One region of the Enterobacter cloacae complex sp. HYC080_NIDB genome, then DNA from elsewhere that is predicted to be linked to it. Evidence: predicted binding sites of a transcription regulator. Region 1 holds the regulator's gene; the other holds the start of a gene.
The links. Region 1 encodes Fur, which represses iron uptake genes when iron is present. Its sites were predicted from a motif close to ATAATAATGAGAACNACTATCAA; they were not measured.
Positions count from the first base shown of each region.

Region 2: the regulator Fur is predicted to act here: its motif matches at 2,167-2,189, upstream of exbB (tol-pal system-associated acyl-CoA thioesterase).

Region 1 covers NZ_CP114212.1:3,199,432-3,207,280, forward strand. Annotated here, with positions in the region: gene potE (putrescine-ornithine antiporter) at 1-734, shown strand, start outside; gene pgm (phosphoglucomutase (alpha-D-glucose-1,6-bisphosphate-dependent)) at 839-2,479, opposite strand; gene seqA (replication initiation negative regulator SeqA) at 2,504-3,052, opposite strand; gene ybfF (esterase) at 3,236-4,009, shown strand; gene ybfE (LexA regulated protein) at 4,138-4,425, shown strand; gene fldA (flavodoxin FldA) at 4,581-5,111, shown strand; gene fur (ferric iron uptake transcriptional regulator) at 5,399-5,845, shown strand; gene chiQ (ChiQ/YbfN family lipoprotein) at 5,983-6,309, opposite strand; gene chiP (chitoporin ChiP) at 6,357-7,754, opposite strand.
Region 2 covers NZ_CP114212.1:748,146-755,994, reverse strand. Annotated here, with positions in the region: gene O1723_RS03600 (hypothetical protein) at 46-450, shown strand; gene O1723_RS03595 (hypothetical protein) at 452-901, shown strand; gene exbD (TonB system transport protein ExbD) at 944-1,369, opposite strand; gene exbB (tol-pal system-associated acyl-CoA thioesterase) at 1,374-2,105, opposite strand; gene metC (cystathionine beta-lyase) at 2,357-3,544, shown strand; gene yghB (DedA family general envelope maintenance protein YghB) at 3,688-4,347, shown strand; gene O1723_RS03570 (AraC family transcriptional regulator) at 4,394-5,293, opposite strand; gene yqhD (alcohol dehydrogenase) at 5,489-6,652, shown strand; gene dkgA (2,5-didehydrogluconate reductase DkgA) at 6,758-7,585, shown strand; gene O1723_RS03555 (YgiQ family radical SAM protein) at 7,663-7,849, opposite strand, start outside.

The DNA.
Region 1 (7,849 bases):
TCGCCATGACGCTGTGGGCTTTCCTCGGACTGGAATCGGCCTGCGCGAATGCGGAAGTGGTTGAGAACCCGGAAAAGAACGTGCCAATTGCGGTACTTGGCGGAACGCTGGGGGCGGCGGTGATCTATATCGTCTCAACCAACGTGATTGCCGGGATTGTGCCGAATATGGATCTGGCTAACTCCACGGCACCGTTCGGGCTGGCTTTCGCCCAGATGTTCACCCCGGAAGTCGGGAAGGTGATTATGGGTCTGATGGTGATGTCCTGCTGCGGTTCGCTTCTCGGCTGGCAGTTCACCATCGCGCAGGTGTTTAAATCCTCGGCTGACGAAGGTTATTTCCCCAAAATCTTCTCCCGCGTCACCAAAGCGGACGCACCGGTGCAGGGCATGCTGGCCATCGTGATTTTCCAGAGTGGATTGTCGCTGATGACCATTAGCCCGTCGCTGAACAGCCAGTTCAACGTGCTGGTCAACCTGGCGGTGGTGACGAACATCATTCCGTACATTCTATCGATGGCCGCGCTGGTGATTATTCAGAAGGTCGCGAGGGTGGATCCGCGTAAAGCACGAGCGGCGAATATCGTGGCGCTCATTGGGGCGATTTACAGCTTCTATGCGCTCTACTCTTCCGGTCAGGAAGCGATGCTCTATGGGGCAATGGTGACCTTTATGGGCTGGACGCTGTACGGTCTGGTGTCACCACGGTTTGAATTGAAGAATAAGCATAGTTAGGTAAAAACAAAACGGCAGCCCGAGGGTTGCCGTTTTTATTGTTTTCTCCCTCTCCCCGTGGGAGAGGGCCGGGGTGAGGGCATCAGCCCGCACCGATAACGCACTTACGCGTTCTTCAGCACTTCGCTGACAATCTCTACGGCTTCTTTCTCAATCTGCTGACGGTGCTCAGCGCCGAGGAAGCTTTCGCAATAGATTTTATACGCGTCTTCCGTACCGGATGGACGTGCAGCGAACCAGCCGTTGTCGGTCATTACTTTCAGCCCCCCGATAGACGCGCCGTTACCCGGTGCAGCCGTCAGACGCGCGGTGATCGGATCACCTGCCAAGGTGTTAGCACTGACCATCTCCGGAGAGAGTTTAGACAGCGCCGCTTTCTGGGCTGAGGTCGCGCTCGCCTGAATACGGTTGTAGCTTGGCGCACCAAAACGTGCCGCCAGGTCGTTGTAATGTTCCTGCGGGTTCTTACCGGTGACCGCGGTGATCTCCGCCGCCAGCAGGCACATGATGATACCGTCTTTATCGGTTGACCATGGCGTGCCGTCGAAACGCAGGAAGGATGCCCCGGCGCTCTCTTCACCACCGAAGCCGAAGCTGCCGTCGTGCAGACCGTCAACAAACCATTTGAAGCCCACCGGCACTTCCACCAGCTTGCGGCCCAGCGCGTCGACCACGCGGTCGATCATCGCGGAAGAGACCAGCGTTTTACCAACAGCCACCTCTTTGCCCCACTGCGGACGATGCTGGAACAGGTAGTTGATCGCCACAGCCAGATAGTGGTTCGGGTTCATCAGCCCGGCAGGGGTGACGATACCGTGACGGTCATAATCCGGGTCGTTCGCAAACGCCAGATCGAATTTGTCGCGCAGCGCCAGCAGGCCCGCCATCGCACACTCGGAGGAGCAGTCCATACGGATCGCGCCGTCTTTATCCAGGTGCATAAAGCGGAAGGTCTGATCGACGTGATCGTTCACGATGGTCAGATCCAGCTTGTAATGCTCGGCAATGCGTTTCCAGTACTCGATACCGGAGCCGCCCAGCGGGTCCACGCCTAGCTTCAGGCCTGCTTTCTGAATCGCCGCCATATCGACGATATCCGCCAGCCCTTCCACGAACGGCTGAACCAGATCCTGCTCTTTTACGTGACCGGACGCCATTGCCGCATCCAGAGAGATGCGTTTCACGCCTTTCAGACCGTCAGCCAACAGCGCGTTTGCGCGGTCTTCTACCACTTTGGTGACGTTAGTATCTGCCGGGCCACCGTTAGGCGGGTTGTATTTAATGCCCCCGTCTTCCGGCGGGTTGTGGGATGGCGTGATAACAATCCCGTCAGCCAGCGCACCACCTTTTTTGTTGTGCACCAGGATAGCGTTAGACACCGCCGGCGTTGGCGTGAAGCCGTTATTCTCCTGCACAATCACGTCGACGCCGTTTGCCGCCAGCACTTCCAGCACAGAGATGAACGCCGGTTCAGACAGCGCATGGGTATCTTTCCCCACGTAGCACGGACCGGTAACGCCGTTTTTAGCGCGCTCTTCCGCAATGGCCTGAGCAATGGCCAGAATGTGCGGTTCGTTAAAGCTATGGCGTGCCGCGCTACCGCGGTGACCAGATGTACCAAACTTCACTGCGTGTTCTGCGTTGCCCACGACCGGTTTCAGCACGTAATACTGCGCGGTCAGCTGAGCGACGTTAATCAAATCGCTTTGTTGTGCAGGTTGGCCTGCACGGCTGTGATTTGCCATTACCGGGTCCTTCTGATGCAAGGGTTAAATTGTACCGCAAACCTTTTCAATCAATTCCGCCGGGAACTGCATGGACTGCATGATGTGTTCAATCATGCTGCACTTGCGGCCCGTATTGGTATTGGTGATCACCCAGTATGGGGTGCCAGGGACATGTTTAGGTTTGGTTTGGTTGCCATTTTGCAGCAGCGTTTGCTCGTCACCCGCGAAATAGACGCGAGTACGACCGTGCAGCGACTCGGTCGCTTCAGCAAACGCTTTGTTATCCAGGGAGTAAAGTGTAGACAGCACCAGCATAAAGCGGTTAACCGCCTTTTTCTGCTCCGCATACTCGTCGGACAGCAGCAGCTCGCGCATCGCGCGTACTTTATCTTTTACCGGCGTCACGGCAGGCTTTGCTTGTGCAACAACGCTCGGCTGAGACACGACATCTTTGGTGACTGGGGTAGCAGGCTGTGAAGCGGCGGAAATTTTAAGCATGCGCCGTAAAATGTCGGACGCGCTCTCCCCGATATGCCGCGTTTGGCTGGCAATATACTGATAGAGTTCGTCATCAACTTCGATTGTTTTCATCTTAATCCAGTGCGATATCTTATCTGAATACAAGTCATTGGGATTATAAGGTCAAATCCCAACAGCGGATAGCGTCAAACCAGGTTGGCGGCAAAAGTCAGATTAAACTGGAACCTTGCGGCCGGGCGGCAGAATGGTCAACATGATACCCTAACCTGACAAACGTAAAAAAAGAACTTTGCCATGAAATTGAATACCCGAGCGCAAACTGCACAATCGCCGAACAATAATTCTCCCATCGTACTGGTTCATGGACTTTTTGGCAGCCTGGATAACCTGGGCGTGCTGGCGCGCGATCTGGTTACCGATCACGATATTTTACAGGTCGATATGCGCAACCACGGACTTTCCGGGCGCGCAGACGAGATGACCTACGCGGCAATGGCGCAGGATCTCCTGGATACGCTCGACGCCCACAACCTGCAGAAAGTGACCCTCATCGGGCATTCGATGGGTGGTAAAGCGGTCATGGCGCTCACAGCACTGGCACCTGAGCGAATTTCCGGGCTGGTGGTGATTGATGTCGCCCCAGTGGATTACGACGTTCGCCGTCACGATGAGATCTTCGCGGCAATTAATGCGGTGACGGAGGCCGGCGTTTCCACCCGTCAGCAGGCAGCAGCCGTGATGCGTGAGCATCTTGATGAAGAAGGCGTGGTGCAATTCCTGCTGAAGTCGTTTGTTGAGGGGCAATGGCGTTTTAACGTCCCGGTGCTGTGGGACCAGTATAATAACATCGTTGGCTGGGAGGCCGTCCCCGCCTGGCCGCATCCTACCCTCTTCATTCGTGGCGGTAACTCGCCTTACGTTACTGATGCTTACCGCGACACGCTGCTGGCACAATTCCCGCAGGCGCGCGCCCATGTAATTGCCGGTGCCGGGCATTGGGTACATGCGGAAAAACCTGAAGCAGTCCTGCGCGCCATTCGTCGCTATCTCACTGATACGGCAAATTGATTAAAAAGAGAGCGACTGGAAGACGACGGGCTTCCAGTCGTTGGCGTGCCGTTTTTGCTGATGTATGATGGCGCGCTTATCGCCCGGGCATTAGCAGGGCGGCGTGTTTCCCCCGAAGTCTCAGAATCATGGCCAAAGAACAAACGGACCGTACGACACTAGATCTGTTCGCGAATGAGCGTCGACCGGGACGACCGAAAACGAATCCGCTTTCGCGCGACGAACAGCTGCGTATTAATAAACGCAACCAGCTTAAACGCGATAAAAATCGTGGGCTTAAGCGTGTCGAATTGAAGCTCAACGCTGACGCTGTCGATGCGCTTAACGAGCTGGCGGAAGCGCGTAATATCAGCCGCAGCGAGCTCATTGAAGAGATGCTGATCGCCCAGCTTGAGACATTGCGCAGCCAGGCATAAGTCTGAAAAACCCCTTTTTTACCCTTTTCATGTAGCACAGAGTGCAGTCCTGCGCGATAGCGGTTTCCGCAGGGTTGCCTGTTCTGCTATTATTGCCCTTATCCGTGGCCGAATTGCGCCACCATACCATTAAGTTTCAAGAGGTTATTTTACTCATGGCAATCATCGGCATTTTCTTCGGCAGTGATACCGGCAATACCGAAAATATCGCAAAAAACATTCAGAAACAGCTCGGTAAAGACGTTGCTGATGTGCATGACATCGCCAAGAGCAGCAAAGAAGATCTCGAGGGCTACGACATTCTGCTGCTGGGTATTCCAACCTGGTACTACGGTGAAGCACAGTGCGACTGGGATGATTTCTTCCCAACGCTGGAAGAGGTGGACTTCAACGGCAAGCTGGTTGCCCTGTTTGGCTGTGGCGATCAGGAAGACTATGCCGAGTACTTCTGCGACGCGCTGGGCACCATCCGCGACATCATTGAGCCGAACGGCGCCGTTATTGTCGGTCACTGGCCCACTGCCGGTTACCACTTTGAAGCCTCCAAAGGTCTTGCCGATGACGATCACTTCGTGGGTCTGGCCATCGACGAAGACCGTCAGCCTGAGCTGACCGCTGAGCGCGTAGAGAAGTGGGTTAAGCAGATCCGTGAAGAACTGCACCTGGACGATATTCTCAACGCCTGATTTTCGCGGCGCAACGGCGGTTGCGCCCGTTTTCCAGGTAAAACCGATTAAATTAATTGCTACAAACTTTTAACTTTTTCGCTCAGACCTGTACAATGTTTCCCTGGTAAAATGTGGTTTTCATTTCACAAGTTTGTCGGTGATACCCCATTTTTATAAGCATACTTTGCCTGAGACTTGCAGTTTTCATTTAGCCGTGGCAGTTCTATAATGAGACGCAATATCCAAGGTGCATTTTCTGTCACTTCTTTCAGAAGTGAATCGTTTAGCAACAGGACAGATTCCGCATGACTGACAACAATACCGCATTAAAGAAGGCTGGCCTGAAAGTAACGCTTCCTCGGTTAAAAATCCTCGAAGTGCTTCAGGGTCCAGACAACCACCATGTCAGTGCGGAAGACCTCTATAAACGTCTTATCGACATGGGTGAAGAGATTGGTCTGGCCACCGTTTATCGCGTGCTGAACCAGTTTGATGACGCGGGCATTGTTACCCGTCATAATTTCGAAGGCGGTAAATCTGTATTCGAACTGACCCAGCAGCATCACCACGATCACCTGATCTGCCTCGATTGCGGCAAGGTCATTGAATTCAGCGATGATTCCATCGAATCGCGTCAGCGTGAAATCGCCGCTCGTCATGGCATCCGCCTGACCAACCACAGCCTGTACCTGTATGGTCACTGCGCTGAAGGTGATTGCCGCGAAAATGAACACGCGCACGACGCAAAATAAGTCACGTTCATACTCTGAGCCAGCCGTAAGGCTGGCTTTTTTTTGCCTTAAAAAGCCCGGTGGCGCTGCGCCTGGGCCTACGGACTATGACGCCTTTGTAGGCCCGGTAAGCGCAGCGCCACCGGGCGTAAAGCAACTTAATTATTGTTATTGCGTATCTCGTTCCAGATCTTATCGCAACGCTTCGCGACTTCCTGATCGTTACCCGTTTTACGCGCCTGGATACAGGCCTGATAATCCATCACACGAATATTCTCCTGCGTCGCGAATTGCTCATGCGCCTTCTCTTTCTTCAGCACATTCAGTACGCTCTGACAGGCTTCAATTTTCTCCGGCGAGCCTTGTGCGGTATTAATACAGGCGCTGTAAGCCTCCTTCAGCCTGGAATCTTCCTTCGGTGCCTGAGGCTGAGCGCAGGCCACCAGCCCCGATGCAAGCATCGCGACAATTACGATTTTTTTCATCATGTGCAGTCTCCGGTCCGGCGGGCCTTAACCCGCCGGAAGATTCATCAGAAGATGGTGAATGGGGCAATAACCATGAATTTCACGTCACGTTCATCCTGGAAGATGTTGCCGTAACCGCCCGCATAGCTCGGGATATCGGAGTGGTTGTCATACTGAGTGAAGTGCAGTTTGAACATCGTGCCCTTCGCGCGCCCATCCTGCAGGGTATAGATAGCATCCAGGCTGTAGGAGGACTCTTTCAGGCGATAGTTTGGATCGTAGTACGCATCCGGCGTGGCCATGTCGCCAGGTTTTGCGTCCCAGGCGTAAGCGTAAGAAGCGCCCACTGCCCAACCCGGCAGGTTCCAGTTTTTCAGATCATACATTGCGCCGAAGAAGACCGCTTTTTCACCATCGGCGTTGAAGTCTGAGCGGTTATCCCACCAGATATCCAGACGACCGTTAGATGACGCGTAAGTTGGCGTCATACGTTGCAGGAAGTAGCCCTGCTGCCCTTCCGCCTTCACCCATGTCCCTTCCAGGCGTAAATCAACCTGGCCCACTTTATAGCCGAAAGTCAGCGCCTGCAGCCACGCGGTGCCGTCATAAATGTCGTTGACGCCGCCATCGCTGACCTTGTCACGCGTACCATAGAACTGGTAGCTGGTGCTCAGCGGACTTCCTGCGATATCAAATTTGTAGCTGGCTTTAGCAAAATACTGATCGATATAGCCTTCCGCCTGACCAAATGCGGCTTCCAGTACCAGATCGTTTTTAAAGTCGTATTTCGCGCCCAGCGAGTGGAGATAATCGACTTTGGTTTTCTTATCGTTCTGGTAGAACTTGTCCATTTCAATGTGCCATGGAGCCTTATACTCGTTGGTCCACATATAGGAGAAGCTCAACGCACCCGCATCACCATAGTCAAAGTTCGCCCCGGCTTCTGCACCCTGATAGGTACCTGGCATGAAGCTCCAGTGTGGTGCTAACAGCGTCTGGCCGGTTGGCTGAATATACCCTCCACGCGCCCAGACCGGGCCGTATTTAAATTTCGCTGCGGCCTTGTACAGGCTGATACCACTCTTATCACCGGACCAGTCTTCATCGTAAGCTTTGTTGCTGGAGGAGAAGGCAATTTCGTTAGGGTGGCCGCTGTCGCCGTTTTCCGCCATTTCGATCGCGGTGAATGCAGCGATATCCAGGCCGAACATATCTGCGGCATAGCCTGACTGGAAGTCCAGGTTGGCGTTCCAGGTGGAGTGAGAAAGGTTGGTTTTATATTTGTCTTCGGCGACGTCTTTACGGTCACGTTCACGCTGCCAGTAATAGATGCCGCCCGTGAGGGTAGAATCGTCGATGAAACCCGCAGCTTTCGCCTCAGGTGTAACAACCAGGCCAGACATTGCTGTCACACCGGCAATAGCCAGCGCCAGCGCACTACGTTTGCCACTGAACGTACGCATAGATTATTCCTCTTTGACGAATTAAAGCGCCTAAAACGGCGAAAATAAAAAAGACCAGGCGGTCAGGGGTAGTTATAAATACCCTCGAATTAACT
Region 2 (7,849 bases), 2.1 Mb from region 1:
CGCCTTTACCAACCCCACCCTGTTGAAAATAAAGGAAATTAAAAAATGCTGCCCGACTATCTCGTCCCGGCTAAGTACCACATTACGCCTGTGGAACAGCAACCGACGGAAGAAGAAAAAAAGGCCAGTTTCACTCAGGGGAAAAGAAAGCTCTCCGATTTCGAGCCTGATATATTAATTGGTGTTTCCCGCACTGGCAAATCCCGTAATATGTTGCTGGAGGAGCACGATCGCCATATAAAAGACCGCTTATTTCGCGCTATAAAAATTGAGGCCTTCGTCCACCTGCTGAATGACCTCCAGGCTGAAGGCGAAATAGATGCTCAGAAACTAAGTCAAATAATGGCTGAAAAAACAAAAGAAATAAATGAAGCGGGCAATGAAATTTGGCTTAATCTAATTACGCGCGAAAAAAACAACCCTATTTTTTATACCCTTGGGGAAGATTAACGTGAAAGAAGTTAAAGACAACGACGTTTATTTGACTTTAGATGATAAAAAAAGTGATGAATTTATCTTAAAGCAAAATCTCGACGCCCTGAGAAACACAAAAAATATCGAGATGACGCGTATTACGCAAGACCTGGTATCGATTCCGGCGACGCTGGTGCGGCTGAAATGGCAGAATCGCCGCGAGATTTACCCGCTACAGGTCAAAGAAGAGATTTACGGTGCGGTGATAAATAGCCTCATCGAGCAGCAACCCGAGCTGAAAGAGAAGCTGCTGGGCCGGCTAGAGGCCAACTATCAGTATCTGCTTGCCAGAGAAGTCGCCACCCTGCGCCTGACGCGCAAGCTGTCAGCCGGTGAGTACCGTACCTCAAACGTCACCTGCGTTGCGCTCGACGAAGACACGCTGGCAACCTCCTCTGCCGCGCAGACGGATAATAAAAACGCATAAACCGACAGACATAAAAAAAGCCGGCTTTCGCCAGCTTCTTTACTATTTTTTGGCCGCTTTCTCTTCGCCGACCAGTCCAATCTTCAGATAACCCGCCTGATGCAGCGTGTCCATCACCTTCATCATGGTTTCGTAGTCGACGGTTTTGTCCGCACGGAAGAAGACGGTGGTGTCTTTCTTGCCGCCGGTAAGCTCATCCAGCGCCGGAATAACCGAAGCATCCGTTACCGGGTCGTTACCCAGGAACATCGATTTATCCGCTTTCACCGAAAGATAGATGGGCTTTTCCGGACGCGGCTGCGGCTGGCTGGACGAGGCCGGGAGGTTCACCTTCACGTCCACCGTCGCCAGCGGCGCAGCGACCATAAAGATAATCAGCAGAACCAGCATGACGTCGATAAACGGCGTCACGTTGATCTCATGCATTTCACCGTTATCGTCCAGATTTTCGTTTAGACGCATCGCCATAATATCAACCTACGCGCAGTTTAGACGCCGCATGCACCGGTTTCACGGCGCTGGCATTCAGGTCGAGATCGCGGCTTTGCAGCAGCAGAACCTGAGCAGCAACGTCACCGAGCGTGGCTTTGTAGCTGCCAATCATACGCGCGAAAATGTTATAGATAACGACTGCCGGAATCGCCGCGACCAGACCAATGGCCGTCGCCAGCAGCGCTTCTGCGATACCGGGCGCAACAACCGCCAGGTTGGTGGTTTGAGTCTGAGCGATACCGATAAAGCTGTTCATGATGCCCCAGACCGTACCGAAAAGACCGACGAACGGCGAAATTGCGCCGATGGTAGCCAGATAACCATTACCACGTCCCATGTGTCGGCCAACGGCCGCAACGCGACGCTCCAGACGGAAACCGGTACGCTCTTTAATGCCCTCGTTATCTTCACTGCCAGCGGAGAGTTCCAGCTCGTTCTGCGCTTCGTTCACTAACAGGGTGGTCAGGCTTTTTGCGTGGAAGGATGAGGTCATATCAGACGCCTGATCCAGAGAGCGGGCTTCTGCCAGCTGCTGCTGTTCCCGCTTGAGGCGACGCTTCTGCGAAAGCAGCTCGGCGCTTTTGCTGAAGAAGATAGCCCAGGTGACAACGGACGCCAGAATCAGGCCGATCATCACAATCTTAACCACGATGTCAGCATGTTGATACATGCCCCAAACGGAGAGATCCGTCTGCATCAAATTATTACCCACTCTGTATCTCCAGGACGCAAATCACAAAATCTGAACGTAATAATATCAAAACGTCGTCGAATTGATAGTAGTTCTCATTAGTATTTGCATGGTGCCGTAATTTTCGCTCACTTTCCTTGCGCTTACGCAGTAAAAATTTCTTATGCGGTTTTTTGGTAATATTTTCTGCTTATTCGATAAGCATGCGGGTGCAGTTTTTCACAATCGTGGTAGTCTGGACGTCCAGACGTATAAAAACAGGGTTAGCGAACATGACTAAGAAGCATCTTGATACCACGCTGGTACAGGCCGGACGCAGCAAAAAATATACGCAGGGTTCGGTTAACAGCGTGATTCAACGCGCCTCCTCCCTGGTGTTTGACACCGTTGAGGAGAAAAAAATCGCCACGCGTAACCGCGCAAAAGGCGGGCTGTTTTATGGCCGTCGCGGCACGCTAACCCATTTTTCTCTGCAGGAAGCGATGTGCGAGCTGGAAGGCGGTGCGGGCTGCGCGCTGTTCCCGTGCGGTGCGGCTGCGGTCGCCAATACCATTCTGGCGTTTGTGGAACAGGGCGACCATATCCTGATGACCAACACCGCCTATGAACCCAGCCAGGACTTCTGCACCAAAATACTCAGTAAACTCGGCGTCACTACCGGGTGGTTCGATCCGCTGATTGGCGCAGGCATTGCCGAACTTATTCAGCCAAACACGCGCATCGTGTTCCTGGAGTCTCCCGGTTCAATCACCATGGAAGTGCACGACGTACCGGCTATCGTGAAGGCCGTGCGCAGCAAAGCGCCGGAGGCGATCATCATGATCGACAACACCTGGGCGGCGGGCGTGCTGTTTAAAGCGCTGGAATTCGACATTGATATCTCGATTCAGGCGGCGACGAAATACCTGATTGGCCATTCAGACGGGATGATTGGCACAGCAGTGTCTAACGCGCGCTGCTGGGATCAGCTGCGTGAAAATGCCTACCTGATGGGCCAGATGGTCGATGCAGATACGGCCTACATGACCAGCCGCGGTATCCGCACGCTGGGGGTTCGCCTGCGTCAACACCATGAAAGCAGCCTGAAAGTGGCAGAGTGGCTGGCTCAGCATCCACAGGTTGAGCGCGTTAATCATCCTGCGCTTGCGGGCAGTAAAGGCCATGAGTTCTGGCAACGTGACTTTACGGGCAGCAGCGGGTTGTTCTCGTTTGTGCTTAAAAAACGGCTAGATAATGACGAACTGGCAAACTATCTGGATTACTTTACCCTCTTCAGCATGGCCTACTCCTGGGGCGGTTTTGAGTCCCTGATCCTGCCTAATCAGCCGGAGCAAATCGCGGCTCTGCGCCCTGGCGGCGAAGTGGACTTCAGCGGCACCCTGATTCGCCTGCACATCGGTTTAGAAAATGTGGACGATTTAATTGCGGATTTATCAGCAGGGTTTGAACGTATCGTGTAGAGTGCTCGCTGAAAATGTACTCCCCGGACGCTTTTCTTAACACTGCAAGCAGAAAAGTCTGCATGAGTTGCGCCTGCGATCAATCCCGGCAGGTATAATTGGGAGTACAATAGCGTTATCTCTGCTGTTCCACAGGAAAGTCCATGGCTGTTATTCAAGATATTATCGCGGCGCTCTGGCAACATGATTTTGCCGCACTGGCGGATCCGCACGTTATAGGCGTCGTCTATTTCGTGATGTTCGCAACGCTGTTTCTGGAAAATGGATTACTGCCAGCCTCGTTTTTACCCGGTGACAGTTTGCTTTTGCTTGCCGGGGCATTGATCGGTAAAGGCGTTATGGACTTTACGCCAACGATGGTTATCCTCACCTCTGCCGCGAGCCTGGGCTGCTGGCTGAGCTATCTGCAGGGCCGCTGGCTGGGGAACACGCGCGTCGTGAAAGGCTGGCTGGCGCAGTTACCGCATAAATACCATCAGCGGGCGACCTGTATGTTTGACCGACACGGCCTGCTGGCGCTGCTGGCCGGACGTTTTCTGGCTTTTATTCGCACCCTGCTGCCCACCATGGCGGGTATTTCCGGCCTGTCGAACCGCCGTTTTCAGTTCTTCAACTGGCTGAGCGGCCTGCTGTGGGTGGGGGTCGTGACCACGTTAGGCTACGCGCTGAATATGATCCCCTTTGTGAAACACCACGAAGATCAGGTGATGACATTCCTGATGGTGCTGCCGATTTTCCTGCTGGTAGCCGGGCTGGTGGGAACCATTGCGGTGGTGATTAAGAAAAAGTACTGCAGCGCATAAACAAAAGCCGGGTGGCGGCTACGCCTTACCCGGCCTACGTTTCTCGTCAGGCGCCCTGCATCGTTCGTATACGCGACGCATCTTCTCCCGGCGTGACGCCAAAATAGCGCTTAAACTCCCGACTAAACTGCGACGCACTCTCATAGCCCACCCGCATTGCCGCCGCGCTGGCCTTCATGCCATCGTGGATCATCAGCATCCGCGCCTTATGCAGCCGGTAGGTCTTGAGGTATTGCAGCGGCGAGGTGCTGGTCACCGATTTAAAGTTATGGTGAAACGCCGAGACACTCATGTTCGCTTCCGCGGCGAGCTGATCGACGCTGAGGTTTTCCGTGTACTGGCTCTCAATACGCTTGAGCACGCGGCTTATCAGACTGAAGTGGGTCTGTCGGCTCACCAGCGCCAGCAACGCTCCCCCGCCGGGGCCCAGCAGCACATGATAGAGAATTTCGCGAATGATCTGCTTGCCCAGGATACGCGCGTCCAGCGGCCGCTCCATGACGTCCAGCAAACGCTCGATGGCGCACAGGATCTCTTCAGACAGCGTGGCCGAGTTAATCCCGCTTGAAGCCATCGACGGCTGGAAGAGTTCATCTTCGCCTATCTCCATCAGCAGTTCCTGCAACTGAAGGATATCGACATTAACGCGAATACCCGCCAGCGGGACCTCCTCTGTCGCGAAAGTTTCACATTCAAAGGGTAAAGGTACTGTCAGAAGCAGATATTCATTGGTGTCGTAGCGGAACACGCGGTCATTGATATAACCAATTTTATGGCCCGAAAAGAGAAAAACGATGCCCGGCTGGTACATCACTGGCGTGCGCGTCCCGGGCTGCGTGCCATAGAGCAGACGAATATCAGGCAACTGATCGCTGACACTATTTTCATTATCTATCAGTCTCTTAATCTGCGCGGTAAGCTGAAGGCAGATCGCTTCACGGTTCATTTTTCGTTACTCCGGGTACGTTTTCCGACTTTCACAGTTTGCGCACTTTCCCGAGGTTTCTCCAGCGCTCTGTAGAAATGGGCAAGACATTGGCAGGAATGTGCATTGAGAGCATAGCCCCGGAGCGCCACAATGTGCAGCATCAGGCAGGCATCAGTGCCGCCACGGTTTTTCACCCACTAAAGGGAACGAGCAATGAACAATTTTAATCTCCATACCCCAACCCGCATTCTGTTTGGCAAAGACGCAATCGCTGACCTGCGTGCGCAGATCCCCGCTGATGCGCGTGTCCTGATCACCTACGGTGGCGGCAGCGTGAAAAAAACCGGCGTGCTGGATCAGGTTTACAGCGCCCTGGACGGTCTGGACGTGCGTGAGTTCGGCGGCATCGAGCCAAACCCGTCTTACGAAACGCTGATGAATGCGGTAAAAATCGCCCGTGAAGAAAACATTACTTTCCTGCTGGCGGTCGGTGGCGGTTCCGTTCTGGATGGCACGAAGTTCATCGCGGCGGCAGCGCACTACGCTGACGGCGTTGACCCGTGGCACATTCTGGAAACCCGCGGCAGCGACATTAAAAGCGCAATCCCGATGGGCTCCGTGCTGACACTGCCAGCCACCGGTTCCGAATCCAACAAAGGCGCAGTGATCTCCCGTAAAACCACCGGTGACAAACAGGCCTTTATGAACGAGCACGTGCAGCCTGTCTTCGCGATCCTCGACCCGGTTTACACCTATACCCTGCCTGCACGTCAGGTAGCGAACGGTGTGGTTGATGCCTTTGTTCACACCGTTGAGCAGTACGTGACCTACCCGGTGAATGCCAAAATTCAGGATCGTTTCGCGGAAGGCATTCTGCTGACGCTGGTTGAAGAAGGTCCTAAAGCGCTGAAAGAGCCGGAAAACTATGACGTTCGAGCCAACGTCATGTGGGCGGCAACGCAGGCGCTGAACGGTCTGATCGGCGCAGGCGTGCCGCAGGACTGGGCGACCCACATGCTGGGTCACGAACTGACGGCGATGCACGGTCTCGATCACGCTCAGACGCTGGCGGTGGTTCTGCCTGCGCTGTGGAACGAAAAACGGGATACCAAACGCGCCAAACTGCTGCAGTACGCAGAGCGCGTGTGGAACATCACCGAGGGTTCTGACGATGCGCGTATTGACGCGGCCATAGAAGCGACACGCAACTTCTTCGAAAGCCTGGGCGTACCAACGCGCCTGTCTGGCTACGGCCTGGATGGCAGTTCTATCCCTGCTCTGCTGGAGAAACTCGACGCGCACGGCATGACTCAACTGGGCGAGCACGGTGACATTACGCTGGACGTCAGCCGCCGTATCTACGAAGCGGCACGCTAAGCGTTTTTGTCCTCCCGACTTTCGTTTTTTGACATTTCGTCCAGACTTAATGCACACCCCATCGCCGGAGCCCCCCTCCGGCGATGCGCACCTGAAGGAGGAAAAATGGCAAACCAAACCGTAATCAAGCTGCAGGATGGCAACGTGATGCCCCAGTTGGGGCTAGGTGTATGGAAAGCCGGTAACGACGAGGTCGTCTCCGCCATTCATAAAGCCCTGGAAGTCGGCTATCGGTCAATTGATACCGCCGCCGCCTACAAAAACGAGGACGGCGTAGGCACTGCACTGGCCAGCGCCGGCGTCCCCCGCGATGAATTATTCATTACCACGAAACTGTGGAATGACGATCAAAAACGCCCTCGCGAAGCCCTGCAGGAGAGTCTGGAGAAACTTCAGCTCGATTTCGTCGATCTGTATCTGATGCACTGGCCGGTTCCCGCCATCGACCATTATGTTGATGCCTGGAAAGGGATGATTGAACTGCAAAAAGAGGGGCTGGTGAAAAGCATCGGCGTCTGTAACTTCCAGGTTCATCACCTGCAGCGCCTGATTGATGAGACAGGCATCGCACCGGTGATTAACCAGATCGAGCTGCACCCGCTGATGCAGCAGCGCCAGCTTCACGCCTGGAATGCGACCCACAAGATCCAGACCGAATCCTGGAGCCCCCTGGCGCAGGGTGGCGAGGGGGTCTTCGATCAGAAAATCATCCGCGACCTGGCGGATAAATACGGCAAAACGCCCGCACAGATCGTCATTCGCTGGCATCTGGACAACGGCCTGGTCGTCATTCCGAAATCAGTCACGCCATCACGTATTGCCGAGAACTTCGACGTCTGGGATTTCCGCCTGGACAAAGATGAGCTGGGTGAGATTGCGAAGCTGGAGAAGGGCAAACGCTTAGGGCCGGACCCGGATCAGTTTGGCGGTTAAAAAAAGCCGGGTGGCGGCTTCGCCTTACCCGGCCTACGTGTCTACATAAAAAACCCCGGCTTGCCGGGGTTTTTTATTTACGCTTTGCGCTTCACGGGCTTCTTCGCATTCGAATTACCGTTCGAACGCTGATGCACAATCGGCGTGTGCTTGGTCAGCGCCGGGCGCGTATTGCGGTTCTGGCGACGCGCTTCGCGCATCTCATCCAGCGTCGGGGCCGGTACCAGACAGTCGCGGCGTGAACCGATCAGGTGTTTTTTACCC